One region of the Neobacillus sp. D3-1R genome, then DNA from elsewhere that is predicted to be linked to it. Evidence: riboswitches for the same ligand, from Rfam matches in the RefSeq annotation. Region 1 holds a riboswitch; each other region holds the start of a gene.
What was found. A riboswitch is a leader RNA that binds a small molecule or an ion and turns the genes downstream of it on or off. The one in region 1 is predicted to bind cyclic di-GMP.

Region 1 (4,920 bases):
TCTGCTTTGTAATGTAAAATAGCCAATTTAGCCAGATAGGTTGCTTTTTCAATGAGCTTTAATTCTGCCTCTGTTGGTAATGCAGGTTGGTTAAAATAGATAGCAAAGGTTCCTAATACCATATCCTGATTATCTAGGATTGGGGATGACCAGCAAGATACTAACTGATATTTTTGAGGGATATCTCGGTATCTTGTCCATAATGCATCCTTACTAATATCCTCTACGATTACCATCTTCTTATAGTGCGCTGAAGAACCGCAAGAACCTGCACGAGGTCCGATAGATATACCATTTAATGCTTCCATATAACCCTTTGGTAGATTAGGAGCAGAGCCAATATGAAGTCTTGACTTGCTTTCATCGGCCAGCAGAATCGAACAGCGTCCTCCGTTTGATAGCTTTTCAATCATATAAATGATTTCATCGAAAACTTTCGTGATGAGTGCACCTTTAGCGATCATCTCCAGCACCTTAGTCTGTCCGTCTAAAAGGAGTTGAGCTTTATTATTTTCGGTAACATCCTTGATAATACTGAATACCCCGACAATCTGACCATTCGTGTAAATCGGCATATTCTTTACACTTAAATCTAGTCTTTCGCCTTTTTTATTGTACATAGCTGTTTCATATTCTAATGGATTCCCTGCCTTAACTTGTTCAAAAAATTCAACAACCCTTTCTATATCTTCCGGAATGAGAAGATCTTGAAAGGACATGGATAACAATTCCTCTTCAGAGTAACCGGAGCACATTTCTGATTCGGGATTTACACTTGTAAAACGCCCTTCTAAATCAAAGCTTAAAACCGCATCCGTATTATGTACAAACAATGATTTATAACGTTGTTCACTTTCAATTAATAAGGACTCCATTTTTTGGCGTTGTGTAATGTCTCGGGCAATTCCCGTCACTCCCACAATATTTTCATCCACAATAAGGGGGACAGCCGTGACATTGAACTCCATCTGTTCACCTTTACTATTAAAAATAGACATTTTAAAGGTTTCTCTATTCCCTTTTAAAGCGCTATAAAACTTTTCGTTAGCAAAATTTCTTTCTTTTCGGGGTACTGTTTGGAGGAAATTAGTATCAATGAGATCATTCCAATTAAAACCTGTTAACTGCTCTACTGTTGGATTGGCATTGATAAAATTCCCGTCCTTATCAAGGAAAAAAATAATATCAGGATTATAATGAAAAAGGGAGTGAAGTTGTTTTCTACTCCATTCGTGATGTTGAATTAATTTTTGATATTTTGTATCCGTTTCTATTAAATGGTCGTTAGCTTTTATATATTTTCTGATAAAAATAGCAAGGATGAGGATAGCTGTTAATGATATTCCACCAATTAACCCTTCGTTTTGTTTCCAAATCAAGTGTCCAAAAAATTCTACAAAGGCTAATACAATTAAAACTAGTATGATATACTTCGACAACTTCATTACAGCACCTCTTTACTCTAGAACAGTATGTATCTAAAAAAAACTATTCCAAAAGGAATAGTCATCACTAAAAATTTACGATGCTATTCGGCAACCCGGCGATCATGGCTGATGATGAAATCAACTGTGTGTTCTTATTTCATCGGTAACTTTAGACCCGTAGCTTTGCGTCCCAAACTTTCGTATTGGTTTGCCTTTTTCAAAATAGGAATATGTAACTAATTTTTAATTATTTTAACAGTTAATTGGCATGAAATAAATAGATTCTTCAAATTTAACAGTGGGAATAATTAACAGTTTGCAAGTATAATCATTCATAGACTCCTAGCCTAAAAAACTTTTAATAAAAATAAGCCAAATAGAATAGCTTACCGTCTAATGGTTGTATAAAACGTCAAAAACTGGAGGTCATGACCATTAATCACTTAGTCAAGAAAGCTCAAAAAGGAAACGAAAAGGCTTTTTTAACCCTTTTCCAACAGTATGAAGAAGATATATATAGAACAGCATTTGTGTATGTTAAGAATCAAAATGATGCTCTTGATATTGTTCAGGAAACGGCTTATCGCTCATTTAGTAAAATAAGCACCCTAAAAAACCCGGAATATTTTAAAACTTGGTTAATCAAAATCACCATTAATGCCGCTCTTGATTTTTTAAGAAAGGAAAAGAAGGTCATTCATTTGAAACCTGAAACATCAGAGTTCATTCCTACCCCTGAGGTAGACCTTTCTCTTTCCATTACGCTTAAGGATGTCATGGAAAACTTAACGGAAAAAGAAAAAAGTGTCATTCTCTTAAAATATTATTACAATCATACCTTTGCTGAAATCTCAAGTATTCTCGAGCTTCCATTAGGAACTGTAAAATCCGTCATCTATCGTGCACTCGAAAAACTTCGTACTCATTTAAAGGAGGAAGATATTTGTGAGAACTAATCTGAAAGAAGAAATGAGCAAAATTGAAATTCCAAATGAACTTCATAATAGAGTAGTTTTAGGTGTAACAAGAGCAAAATTAGAGAAAAGGCCAAATGTCCTTTTCACAAGAAAAAGAATATTTGCAGCTGCAGCAGTTGTGATTATTTTAGGGTCATCCATCACTCTCGGTTCTTCCCAAATAGCAGGTGCAGTAGAATCGTTTATCACTCGGATTTTTGGTTCGGAACAAGAATTGAAGCAAAGTTTTCCAAATGCAAGTGGTGAAGATTTGAATCAATTTGAAAAACATCTGGAATTAGCCAGTGCCAATCTGACTGCTGAAGAATTTCGTGATTATAGTCAGTTGCAAAAAGAGGCTGCAAAATTAGTGAAAAAAATGACTGTGACAGAAAATGGCCAAGTTATTCAAAAACCGGAGGAATTAACTGCTTCAGAACAAAATAGACTAGATGAAATCAGTCAGCAATTACAGAAATATGAAGCAAGGTTAGATGCTATAACAACCCATACAGTTGAAGAAGCTCAAAAAATGGTGGATTATCCGATTAACAAACCAGCGTTTGTTCCAGAAGGTTATCAATTAATAAACAGCACTGCCCATTCAGATGAGGAGCAACCTGGAAAAAAACCGATTGTCGTATTCGAGTATCAGAAAGGGGAATTTGGATTTAGAACCTTCCAGCAATCACTAGATCAAGAGGATGATTTAGATAGACGTTCTTTTGAACACTCTGATTCTTATTTATTGAAGGGCTATAAAATGGATTTCCACTACTCAGATGGAACTAACGTTCAAGGGATGAGACTTATGAGCGAAAACCAAAACTTTAAAATTGTTATCGTGGCAGACATTTTATCTAAAGAAGAGATGGAAAAGATTTTGCTATCCATGGTATCAGAATAAAAAAAATACAAGAAGCAACCCCTTTCTATATTAGGAAGGGGTTTTCAAGTTATCAACTTTCGTTTGTCTGATCTTTCGGGTTACCGGAAATAGGGTCTGTACGAAAAACCTCCAACCCCTTTAAGAAAGCATCCCCACCAATACCAGCCAGAATCGATATAAAGATAATTCTAAATAATGAGTCTGTATCAGCTGATATGACGAGAACCACGGCTGTAAAAGCCCCCATAAATACTTCCTCTAGAAATCCCAAATAGATAAATTTTTTGGTTTTTCTAGGGATAATGATTTTCCCCCTTTTTCTCACATGACCCAAAATACCAACCAGTCCACCAATCAGTAAAGCGAAGGCAATGTTTCTCATCCATCTTCACACTCCTAAAGCCGAGATTTTTGTTGCGACCTTAGGTAAAATCTTGGTGTATTTCCATTATATAGAATTTAATCATAAGTTAGTATGAATAAATATACCGAATTTTCTGATATATATTAGTAGGACATGTTTACTACCTTATGAGCGATAGCTAATACAATTCGTACTTTTCGCTCAGGCGGTAATAGCTTTTATACATCCTTTGCAAGGTCTACAATGGAAGCCTCGGTCACTTTTTCCAAGTCTTGAACAGATAGCTCCATCTGCATACCAATTTTCCCACCGCTTACAATAATTGTATCTAAACCATTTGCACTACTATCAATAAACGTCGCATATGACTTTTTCATTCCGACAGGAGAGCAACCACCTCTAATATATCCAGTCCATTTTTGAATATCCTTTACAGGGATCATTTCAACCTTTTTTTCTCCTGCTGCTTTGGCTGCTTTCTTTAGATCAAGCTCCACTTCAACTGGGATGACAAAAACGAATATAGCTTTACTATTTCCCTGAGCAACGAGAGTTTTGTAGACCATCTGAGGGTCCTTTCCAATTTTACCAGCTACCGAAACTCCGTCGATTTTTCCATCTTCATGATCGTAGGTCATTAACTGGTAAGATATTTTTTTAGCATCTAGTATTCGCATTGCATTTGTTTTACCTTGTGCCATGTTCGATCACTCCTTAACGTCTTATCTTTCTTTATCATAAAAGCTGTTTTCGTATAGATTGTGGTTTTAAGGCACTCTTACTAAGTGCTCAGCTCTTTTCTTAAGTTTCATATGAGTTTAACACCCTAGATTGTGAATCGGCTATTAAATTTGTTAGAAAAAGCAGCAAAGTTTTAGAAAAGAGCCTTCATAAATTAGGCTGCAAACAGTGAATAGTACTATTCTCAAACTAGGCTTGGCCTAAATCTACTGGCTAGTAACCTACTCGCCTGCTGTGGGTCAATCTCGTAAGCTAATAATTCCTCGACATTACGCTTGGCTGTTATTAATCTTTCACCTGAGGGAGAAATAAGACTGGTCGTACTCTCCTGACCATCAAGTGCATAATTCACACTAGCAAAATAAATATTATTTTCTAAGCTTCTTCCTACCATTGCTCCATTAAAAAATTCCGGATTATGTACCTTGCCTGTAAATTGTGGATGAAATACAATACTTGCTTCACGTAAAGCTGCCCATCTTACCGTTTCCGGATATCTCCAGCCTTCGTGGCAAATGACGATTCCAAATTTAACGTCATGAA
Region 2 (4,920 bases), 1.5 Mb from region 1:
AGATCTCAACAAAATAATGAGTAAAAAACAGCTTAATCATTAGTTTAAGCTGTTTTTTAAAGGCTTTATTATATCATTCTATTTTAAAAAGCCTAAGTTCAAGTCGATTGAACTTAGGCTTCTACTAGTATATTAAACTCTTTTTGCCCCAATAAAACGTTTTTTCCAATAAGAGTTATCAATACTTGTAATTGATACACCCTTTGATGTTGCGGAATGAATCATCTTGCCATTTCCTAAATAAATAGAAACATGTGTGGCTTTTGCACCTTTATACTCTGAATAGAAAAGTAAATCTCCAGGTTTTAAAGAGGAAACCTTGGTTCCTTCGTTTTGCATATCTGCAGCTGTTCGAGGTAAAGTGATTCCTGCCTTTTTAAAGGAATATCCTACAAAACCTGAACAATCAAAACCTTTCGTGCTTGTCCCACCAAATTTATACTTAACACCTAGAGTACTTTTAGCAGCAGAGATAACTTTCTTATGTACAGAATCTGTTTTTTTAGCACTCGTTTTAGCAGATAGGAATTGGGCACTTACATAGCCCTTATATTCACCAACTTTGACATGTGCCCAACCATTTGCCTCGGAATATACATAAACCTTTTTTCCCATTGGTATTTCCGTTACAATGGCACTAGTTTCAGATGCACTTTCTCTCACATTTAAGGTACCTGATTTTATATCAACATATTGTATTGTATTAGTATTAGTAGAATTAGTAGCTGCTTCACTCATTAATGGTGCAGCAAGAGCTATCGTAAATGAAAAAGATAGTACAGCTATTAGTTTTTTCAACATGATATCTTTCCCCCTGTTGTTACTCTCTAAACCTACTATAACGGATGAATATTACAAAAAAGGTCAATCTACATTACAGTTTTATTACAATTTTCTAAAAATATCGCCTTTTTTCGAGCAAATATGTTACAAACGCTGTCGAACCCTTGATATTAGTGGCCTTTTTATTTTTGTAATAGCAGCTTAAATCTATGACAAAAATGTGAAATTTATAGAGTTCATCTTTCTTTATTGAAATAAAAGTAGAGAGTGGTATAGTAAAAAATGGAAATACGAGTAAAATGAACTATACATTTTAAAAGGAGTAAGGATATGAAATTCAAAACGAGTTTATTCATTACAGGTGCTCTGGCATTAAGTCTCTTTAGCTTTGCAAGTAATGGGCACGCTGAAGATATTCAATTTAACGATGTAAAAAAAGAGAGTCCAATTTATGAAACCATAAGTTGGGCGGTTGAAAAGAATTTGGTAAAAGGATACCCAGATGGTACATTTAAACCGAATAATGTTCTGACAGAATCTCAATTTGCAGCCATTATGAGTAGATATTTTAACCCAACTATCGAGGAAGGATTAGATCCAACTCAATGGTCCAATGCTCATTATGACTATTTAAAAAAGAGCGGTGTGTTATTGCCCGGTCATACTGATATTTCTCATAAAAATAAAGTGTTTACTAGATTAGAACTCGCGAAGGCATTTTTTAAATCGAGAGGGTTAACCGGTTCTGATAAAGATGTAATCGATTGGATGTATGAAAATCATATTACAGCCGGTAAAGGTGTAAGTGAGGATAAATATATAGATTTTGGTGGCCAAGATGGATTAAAACGTGCCCATGTTAGTGCCTTTTTTGCCAAGATGGACCGTCTGAAGTTTAACATTATGGCTAGTGAAATAGGGAAAGATGAATTAAGAGGGGATGCTCTATTTAATGCGTTATTACCTTTATTTCAGGAGAAAGAATTTACACTAGAAAAATCATCGAATGGGGTTATCACTGCACGATCAAAAGCTATGGTGGAAGGAATGCCTTTTTCTCCACGTATAACCATTGAAAATACTGGTGATCAGTTATTTATAGGCAACTTAACTCCAACTTATCAACCATCTATCGAACTAGTTAGCCAAACACTGATTCAATTTGGGATAAAAGAAGATGTATCAACATTAATGAATGAAATATATAATTTCTCAACAAAGAAGGATCCTACTAAAAAATCCTTAACATATGGTTCTTACACGATTAACATGGAAATTATAACAACATTTAATGGATACACACAAAAAAATATGGATAACTTTGTTGCTTATATACAGAAAAAAGGCGGCTATTAAGATAGTGACAGCTTTATTAAATAGTCCAGTTATTGAAGAGAAGTCTGAATTTACAGGCATAAACTAAATAAATAAAGGCTCTTTTCTGAAACTTTGTTGCTTTTTCTAACTAATAAATAGGCATTTCACTATATAGGGTGTTGAAACTCATAGAAAATGAAGAAAAGAGCTAATCTCTTTTTAAGAGAGCCTGTAAAAATCCGGCTTTAGGGATTTTTACGAAAACCACAAACTATACGAAAACAGCCTAAATAAAAAACAAAAAGCTCAGAGATTATACGCTCTGAGCTTTTTGTTTTAAATGATGCTTATTCCATTACCCGTCCTATGTTTTTACCTGACTCTTTTCTTATTTATTTTTTCTTAACAAGAAACATATATGAAGTCATATAACCTTCTTGATCTTCTCTAAAATCATAGCCTTGAACGTACAATTTGCATTCCTCAGTGTATTTACCTTCGTAAGTTGCTAATTTACTATAAAAAACGATTGGATCCGGTGTCGTTACGTCTACCTTTAATGGAGAACCAACATAAGCCTTGTAAAAAGTAGAATACTTAGTAAACTCTGCATCCAACTGTTCTGCTGTTGGCTTGTTTTTCAGATTCCTATTATCAATATTGATAAGTAGACTATGAAATTGATTATTTTTAAAGCTTAAAACAAATTGTTCATTTTCAGAATAACCCGAAACGTTGGCTGAGTAGGTAAGCTGATAATCAGTAAATTCGAATGGGAGCTCTGTTTCATTTACTAATGTATAATCTTTCATTAGCTGCTTTACCTCATCGACACCCATATCAAATTGTAACTGTGGAAGAATCAGTTTTAAAACGGAATACTCAGCTCTAAAGTTAGGGTTAAGAGCTCTTGAAAAAAATACCGAGAAATGGGCTCTTTTCACTGGATCGTTTGGTTTAAAGGTCTGGTCATCATAAATATCCGTTATTCCATTTGCAGCTAAGGCACTGACATAAGGTAATAAGTCTGTTGATACATCTTTAATTTCTTGCGTGTATGTACCTTTTAACTGATAAGCATTGACCAAAATTTTAGCCATTTCCCCACGAGTTAAATTATCATTAGGTCTGAAAAATTCACCTTTTTCGATAAAACCAGCTTCGACAACGGCTGCAATTTCCTTATAAGCATGATAAGTGGTTTTGACATCCTCAAAATTTGGATTTTCAACGGATGATGTATCTAATTGAAAAGCTCTCTTGAGCATAATCGCAGCTTGTGCTCGTGTAATGGTATTGTTAGGTTTGAATGATCCATCTGGATAGCCGTTAATGATTTGAAAATCTTTAAGATATTCAATTTCTGCAGAAGCCCAAAATTGTTCTTGAACATCGATAAAAGAAGTTTTGGCAAACGCAGATGGAGTTGGAAGTAAGAATGAGACGATGATTCCTAAAATGACAACAATCGAAAGTGACTTTTTCATAATTTCTCCTTTTTGATAATGGGATTTTTTTCAGGTTACTTGAGATTACCTCTTCCCTCCTTTGGGTGTTTAAAAATAAAAAACTCCTCTTTTCAACATAACGTGAAAAAAGGAGTTAGATAGGCCATGCTAACTTGCTTTCAGTTCGGTAATCCAGCCATCATAGCATTTAGCCTTAGATCTGTGACTTTGCGTCCCCAACTTTCATTGGGTTTGCCGTTATCGTTGTAAATAAAAGAAGATTAAGTTTATTTCATTATATAGTTGTCTAACAAAATATGACAATGGTTTTTTATTATCTAAAATAAAACTTTCAAACTGTTTTATGGGGATAGTTTTTATATTTCAAATATATCATTTATATTACAAAACTCTTTTATCCTCAAATATTGGAGTGGTGCGACGTATTCATATAGTAGGTCTGGTAAGCCTACTTTATTCCTTACTTTCATTTATATAAGGAAGGTCCTTTTATGAGTCCTATAGGAATGATCGTACGAAAAGGACTAGCAGGGATTTTGAAGTATTATTTTGTATCGTTTTATTTTCTTATTAATATAGGGTTGGTAAGCCCAAAATTTATTTCCTTCCTTTCTTTTAAGGAAGGACTTTTTTTGTTATTTTTGAAAAAGAAAAACCGAGGACGTTATTCCTCGGTTTCTTCTCTTTACACAAGGTTGAATTATTCTTGTGTAGTAATAGTATCAACAGCTTTTTCTTCAGTTGTTGGTTCTGCTGTAACTTCTTCTGTTACTTCAGCCTTAGCTAATACTGCAGAGTTTGCAGCTGCATGAGTTGTTGCTTGTACGTTAGCTTTTACACTAGCCTGAGCTTTTACTTTGTTAGCTGTAGAAGGATTTACCTCTTCAGTGCTTTCTTCGTCTAAAGCTACAACTTCTTCAGTTGCATCTTCAACAACTACATCTGATGCTTCAACAGTACCTTCTGTAGCTGTCTCTACTTCAGTTGTTGTTTCTACTTCAGTTGTTGCTGTTACTTCTTCTGTTGTTGCTGCTTCTTCTTCTGTTGGTGCTGGTACTCCATCTGATGTTGCAGTTTCTTCATCTGTAGATACTTCAACAGTATTGTCTGCTTGTGTTGTTACTTCAGCCGCTGCATCTGTAGCTTCTACTGCAGCTTCTTCTTCTGTTGGTGCCTCAACTTCTACTTCAGTAGTTCCTTCTGTTACTACTTCAGTCGCATCGTCTGCCTCTACTTCTGGTGTTACTTCAGTTACTGTATCAGTAGTTTGTTCAGTTACTGGTTCTACAGCTACGTCTGTCCCAACTTCTGTTTCAACTTCTGGTGTTACCTCAGGAGCCTCTTCCGTTAC
Region 3 (4,920 bases), 1.7 Mb from region 1:
TTTCTTCACCTGCGTTCTTCGTTGCTCTAATCGGGATTCTCTTTTTCAGCTTAAAATTAGGTTGGGTTCCTGTCAGCGGAATGCGTGAAGTGTATGACCATTTTAGTTTAGTCGATCGAATCAAGCATCTTATCCTGCCTGCCACAGTCCTTTCATTTGGCATGGTTGCAGGAAATACCCGCTTTATCCGTTCTAGTATGTTAGAAGTGATTAATCAAGATTATATCCGTACCGCACGTGCAAAAGGAGTTTCAGAGTTCAAGGTTATTTTTAAACATTCGCTTCGAAATGCTTTGCTACCGATTATCACCATTGTTGCGATGCAATTGCCAATCATTGTGGGCGGAGCCTTTATTATTGAGCAAATTTTTGGATGGCCAGGCCTAGGGCGTCTAGCCATAACCGCTGTATTCATGAGGGATTATCCTCTTATTATGGGAACGACTATGCTAGTGGCGGTAGCCGTGATCATATGTAACTTGTTCGCGGATATTATGTATGCCGTTATAGACCCGAGGATTCGGTTTCAGAAGCGGGAAATGTAATAAAGCGAAGACCATTCATACCAGAGGGAGCACCCTCTCATGAATGGTCTTTTTTAATGACAATATTTGTCGAAAAATTTAGGTAATTCACCTACAAAATTTTACAATATTTTTCATATACAAATATTACTATCATTTTATAGCGACTTTTGTCCTAGATAAAAAGAACTATTATGTAACTTATTAGGTCTTTTCGTAAAACCAGGTAGGGTTTTGAAGTTTTATAGATTACTTCATCTTATTAATTAAGTTAAGGGCAAACTATCTGAAAAGGTAGGACGCAAAGCTATAGGGGCTTAAGTATTATTCATTCATACAATGCCAGCCAGCTGCCAATAGGCGCCCGGAACTTATTATAAAAATAATAACGAAAGGGGGCCGCCGCTTATGTTAAAAACCTTACTCTTTAAATTAAAGAAATTATCAATCATGCACACTTGGAAACTAGATTTTTAATATTTGGACAAGCATCTATTATATTTAAAAATTTAATTTAAAGGGAGATTCATAAAAATGAAATATAAAGTAATAATGTTCTTATTATTTGCTACCATGTTCGTTTTGACTGCTGTTTCTGGATATAAATTAGATTAATCGTTAAGCGTATGAGATTTAGGGTTGGGCCGGGATACTCTCCCGGCTTTTCTTCAAAGGGGGGTATTTATGTTTATCGATAGTTTATTAGTTGGGTTGGTTGTTGGGAAGATCCGTGGGGGAAACTTTAAATCATTTTTAGATATGAGAGTAAAAAATGCTTATTTAATCATATTTGCCTTTTTAACGCAATTTCTCGTTATCTATTTTTATTCCAAAGCACTTCTCTTTGCTGTCACACTCAGTTATTTGATCTTATTTATATTTTCCATCTTTAATCGTCACCTTACAGGGTTAATTTATATTGCGATTGGAATGGCTTTGAATTTAATCGTGATGGTAGCTAATGGCGGAAGAATGCCAGTGGATCCGCATGCGGCAGGCTTGCTTGCACCTGAAGATTTACCTGCCCTTCTTGCCGGTGAATACGGAAAACATATTGCGATTTCAGACCACACGTTGTTTAACTTTTTAGGAGATATCTTTTACCTCCAAGCGCCCTATCCACATCCGATTATTATTAGTCTCGGAGATATTGTGATTAGTATCGGCGTGTTCCTTTTTATCCAAAAAACAATGGTTAAAAAACATATTAATTAGGGTGGTACGATGGACAAGAAAAGCGCAATACCATTAAATATATATTTTGTTTCTTGTATTCTAGGCTATTTATTCTTATTTTTTCATTTTTCATATGATATCAGTCTCCACCTTTGGGTGGTTATCACGACCTTTGCTTTTCTTGCTGCCTTTTTTGACACTAACCCAATCGTCCTCCCTTCTGGGGAAAACATGGCGTTAGTGATGCCGTTATTTTTCACAGTAAGTACCATTTACGGAGAATTCGCCATGCTGGCTGTCGCAGCCTTTATGTGTACCATCCTGTGTATTTCCATTCCGAAGAAGTCCAAATCCCATATCTTTAACTCGGTACAATACTCGATTGCAAGCTTATGCGGATTGAAGGTTTATTTAGCACTTGGCGGAGAAACTGGGGGTCTCGATTTAAGCACAAGCCTCCCTTTTTTAGGCTATAGCGTTGTTTATTTCTGTTTAAACGTTATTCTACTCGTCACCTATTTAGTGATAGCAGGCAGAGGGACAACGAAGGAATTATTGCAGGTGTTTGTGGAGAAAAAGAATGTTTTAACCTATTTTACGATTATGTCATTCGGATTACTGATGGTCACTGTCTACCAGCAGCAAGGTCTGACTGGTTTAATGCTCATGAGCTTGATCATGTGGGCATTAGGCGTTTCCTATCGCAATTATTATAAGATGTTTGATCATTTCAGAGATTTATCGACAAAGGATGAACTGACCGGTCTTTATAATCATCGCTATTTCCAAGAAAGCTTAAAGGAACAAGTTGAGACGAAAGAACTTGTTTCATTGCTACTATTAGATTTAGATTATTTTAAGACGTATAATGATTTATTTGGTCATCCAAAAGGAGATCAATTATTAAAAGAAATCGCCATGTTATTATCATTAGATTGCCCGAAAATCGGTACGATTTGCCGATATGGCGGCGAAGAATTTGCCATTATCCTTCCTAATATTGATTCAAACGAAGCCATTGAAATTGCGGAAAAGATTAGAACAAGAGTATCCAATCATCCATTTAGCGGAAAAGAACATATGCCTGGAAAAACAGTCACCGTTTCCATTGGGGTATCCACCTACCCGCATACAGCTGAACACAAAGATAGCTTGATCATGCACGCCGACCAAGCTCTTTATAAAATAAAATATACAAGTCGAAATAAGGTTCATCTTTACTCCTCTGTTATTGATGAATTAAAAACAAGCTTTACTTTTGAAAATAAAGAGGAAGATGTGTTACAAACGATCAAAACCTTCTTAACGATTATTAACTCAAAGGATCGGTATACTTACGCCCACACCGAACGAATTATGGAATATGCAGAAAAGTTAGCCAAGAATTTGGGGCTTCCTGAAGATGAAGTCAAGACGGTCCGTTATGCCGCTTTATTACATGATATCGGGAAAGTAGAAGTCCCAACAGATGTCTTGAATAAACAATCCAAACTGACGAATGAAGAATGGGAAACGATTAAAATGCATGTCATTTGGGGAGAAGAGATGGTGAAGCCCATCAAAGAACTGTCTCAATGTCTGCCGATTATCAGACACCACCACGAACGATATGATGGTAGAGGTTACCCTGATAACTTAAAAGGTGATAATATCCCATTACTTGCAAGAATTTTGACTGTTGTCGATAGCTTTGATGCGATGACGACCAATCGTCCATACCAAAAGGTGAAAAGCTTTAAAGATGCCTGTGAAGAGTTAGTCAAATGCAAAGGAACACAGTTTGACCCCGATATCGTTGATCCATTCATTAAAGTAATTTCGGAAACCCACCCAGAGCAATTTTATCAAGCGCCTTTAACGAAGGCGATGTAAAATACGAAAAGCGCAAGCGCCTTGGTAAGCGATGTTCTTAAAACAGAAAAAAACAGCCATTTGATTGGCTGTTTTTTTATTATACCGCTTCATTCCCTCGCTTTTTTTCATCGACAACGAATAACACACCGAGTTCATGATGCTCCCCTTCAAATAATGCCCGTTGGACAAAACGAATTTGCCCATTCGTATCAATTACTTCTAGTTTACAATGAGCACGATTTCGCTGCAGAGCTTCGTAAAAGGCTTGTTCATTATAAACTGAAGTTCCGTTCACCTTTGTAATTAATTCTCCAACCTGCAGAGCCATTTTTTCCGCGGGAGATTGCGGCAGGATTCCAAGAATCATGACACCATGATTTCGTTTTGAAAAATAAAATGGCATATTCTCCTCAGACAGTCTTTGTCTTAGAGTTAACGTTTCTCTTCCGATCATTGCCAAAGCGATCACCGCAATGGTCGCAAGAGGGATCCAATAACCAATAGAAGCAAGTAATAAGGTAAGAACCCCTAAGGTGATGATACGTTTTCCAAGCAGTTGAATGGCTTCTTTCGGTAGCTGTGCTTGGACTTGCTGATGGAAACCAACAGCAAATGGGACAAGTAATAGCGAGTACTCATGCCCGCCAATGCTGAACACCGGCCACCAATCGAAAGGTAAGGTAATTGCATCGCCTGGTAGGAGAAGAAACATCGGCACGGCCCAAAGGCGCTTCACCTCATGAATCCCAACAGATTGTCCGCGTTTACTCTTTATGAGCTTTGGTGAAGTGGCAACCGAACCATTACGCAGGATCAAAATCCCCTCTATCACAACAAGGATGGCAACTAAAATCCCTAACGATGGATATATTTTTTCATCAAGGTCTGTAAATGTATGGGAGAAAATCGGAATAGGCAAGGTTCTTCCAGCCGCAAAAATGAGGGCGAAAAAGGCCGTTCCTACGATATAAACAGGTGAAATGAGGCGCATTCTGCCTGTCAGACTCCATAAAAATGTAAAAAGCGCAACTAGGATCACTGCTCCTAATGGAACGACGATACCACCTGCCAGCATAAGTAAGGACGCACCTAACCCAAGCCAAATACCTAATGGCCAAAGCTGCCGCAGCTCAAAATAAGCATCCTGTACCCGAACGTGAAAATTTCGTCTCTCTCGTTTCACGCGAAGAACACCGAGCACGGCTGCCAGAAAGAATAAATAATAAAAAAGCGGATTCCAAAACATTTTTCCTGTCGCTCTTAACAATTCCCATAGCCACTCCTGTACCAAAATCAACCCACCTACTCTCCTATAAATGATCAACTCTATTTTCTAAAAAACGTATGTTTTTAACTTTAGTAGACT

Region 2: another riboswitch for cyclic di-GMP. It lies ahead of ACSBPO_RS20470 (S-layer homology domain-containing protein); the one in region 1 lies ahead of ACSBPO_RS04195 (EAL domain-containing protein).
Region 3: another riboswitch for cyclic di-GMP. It lies ahead of ACSBPO_RS19600 (DUF5317 domain-containing protein); the one in region 1 lies ahead of ACSBPO_RS04195 (EAL domain-containing protein).

Annotation. Positions count from the first base shown of each region.
Region 1 covers NZ_CP197471.1:851,541-856,460, reverse strand. Annotated here, with positions in the region: gene ACSBPO_RS04195 (EAL domain-containing protein) at 1-1,445, opposite strand, end outside; cyclic di-GMP riboswitch class I at 1,532-1,650, opposite strand; gene ACSBPO_RS04190 (sigma-70 family RNA polymerase sigma factor) at 1,856-2,383, shown strand; gene ACSBPO_RS04185 (hypothetical protein) at 2,373-3,290, shown strand; gene ACSBPO_RS04180 (DUF4257 domain-containing protein) at 3,343-3,654, opposite strand; gene ybaK (Cys-tRNA(Pro) deacylase) at 3,855-4,337, opposite strand; gene ACSBPO_RS04170 (carbon-nitrogen hydrolase family protein) at 4,562-4,920, opposite strand, start outside.
Region 2 covers NZ_CP197471.1:4,019,087-4,024,006, forward strand. Annotated here, with positions in the region: gene ACSBPO_RS20455 (stalk domain-containing protein) at 1-17, shown strand, start outside; gene ACSBPO_RS20460 (C40 family peptidase) at 133-801, opposite strand; gene ACSBPO_RS20465 (S-layer homology domain-containing protein) at 1,114-2,139, shown strand; gene ACSBPO_RS20470 (S-layer homology domain-containing protein) at 2,493-3,587, opposite strand; cyclic di-GMP riboswitch class I at 3,732-3,815, opposite strand; gene ACSBPO_RS20475 (hypothetical protein) at 4,270-4,920, opposite strand, start outside.
Region 3 covers NZ_CP197471.1:3,823,552-3,828,471, forward strand. Annotated here, with positions in the region: gene ACSBPO_RS19595 (ABC transporter permease) at 1-545, shown strand, start outside; cyclic di-GMP riboswitch class I at 791-882, shown strand; gene ACSBPO_RS19600 (DUF5317 domain-containing protein) at 1,209-1,739, shown strand; gene ACSBPO_RS19605 (bifunctional diguanylate cyclase/phosphohydrolase) at 1,749-3,572, shown strand; gene ACSBPO_RS19610 (PDZ domain-containing protein) at 3,652-4,845, opposite strand.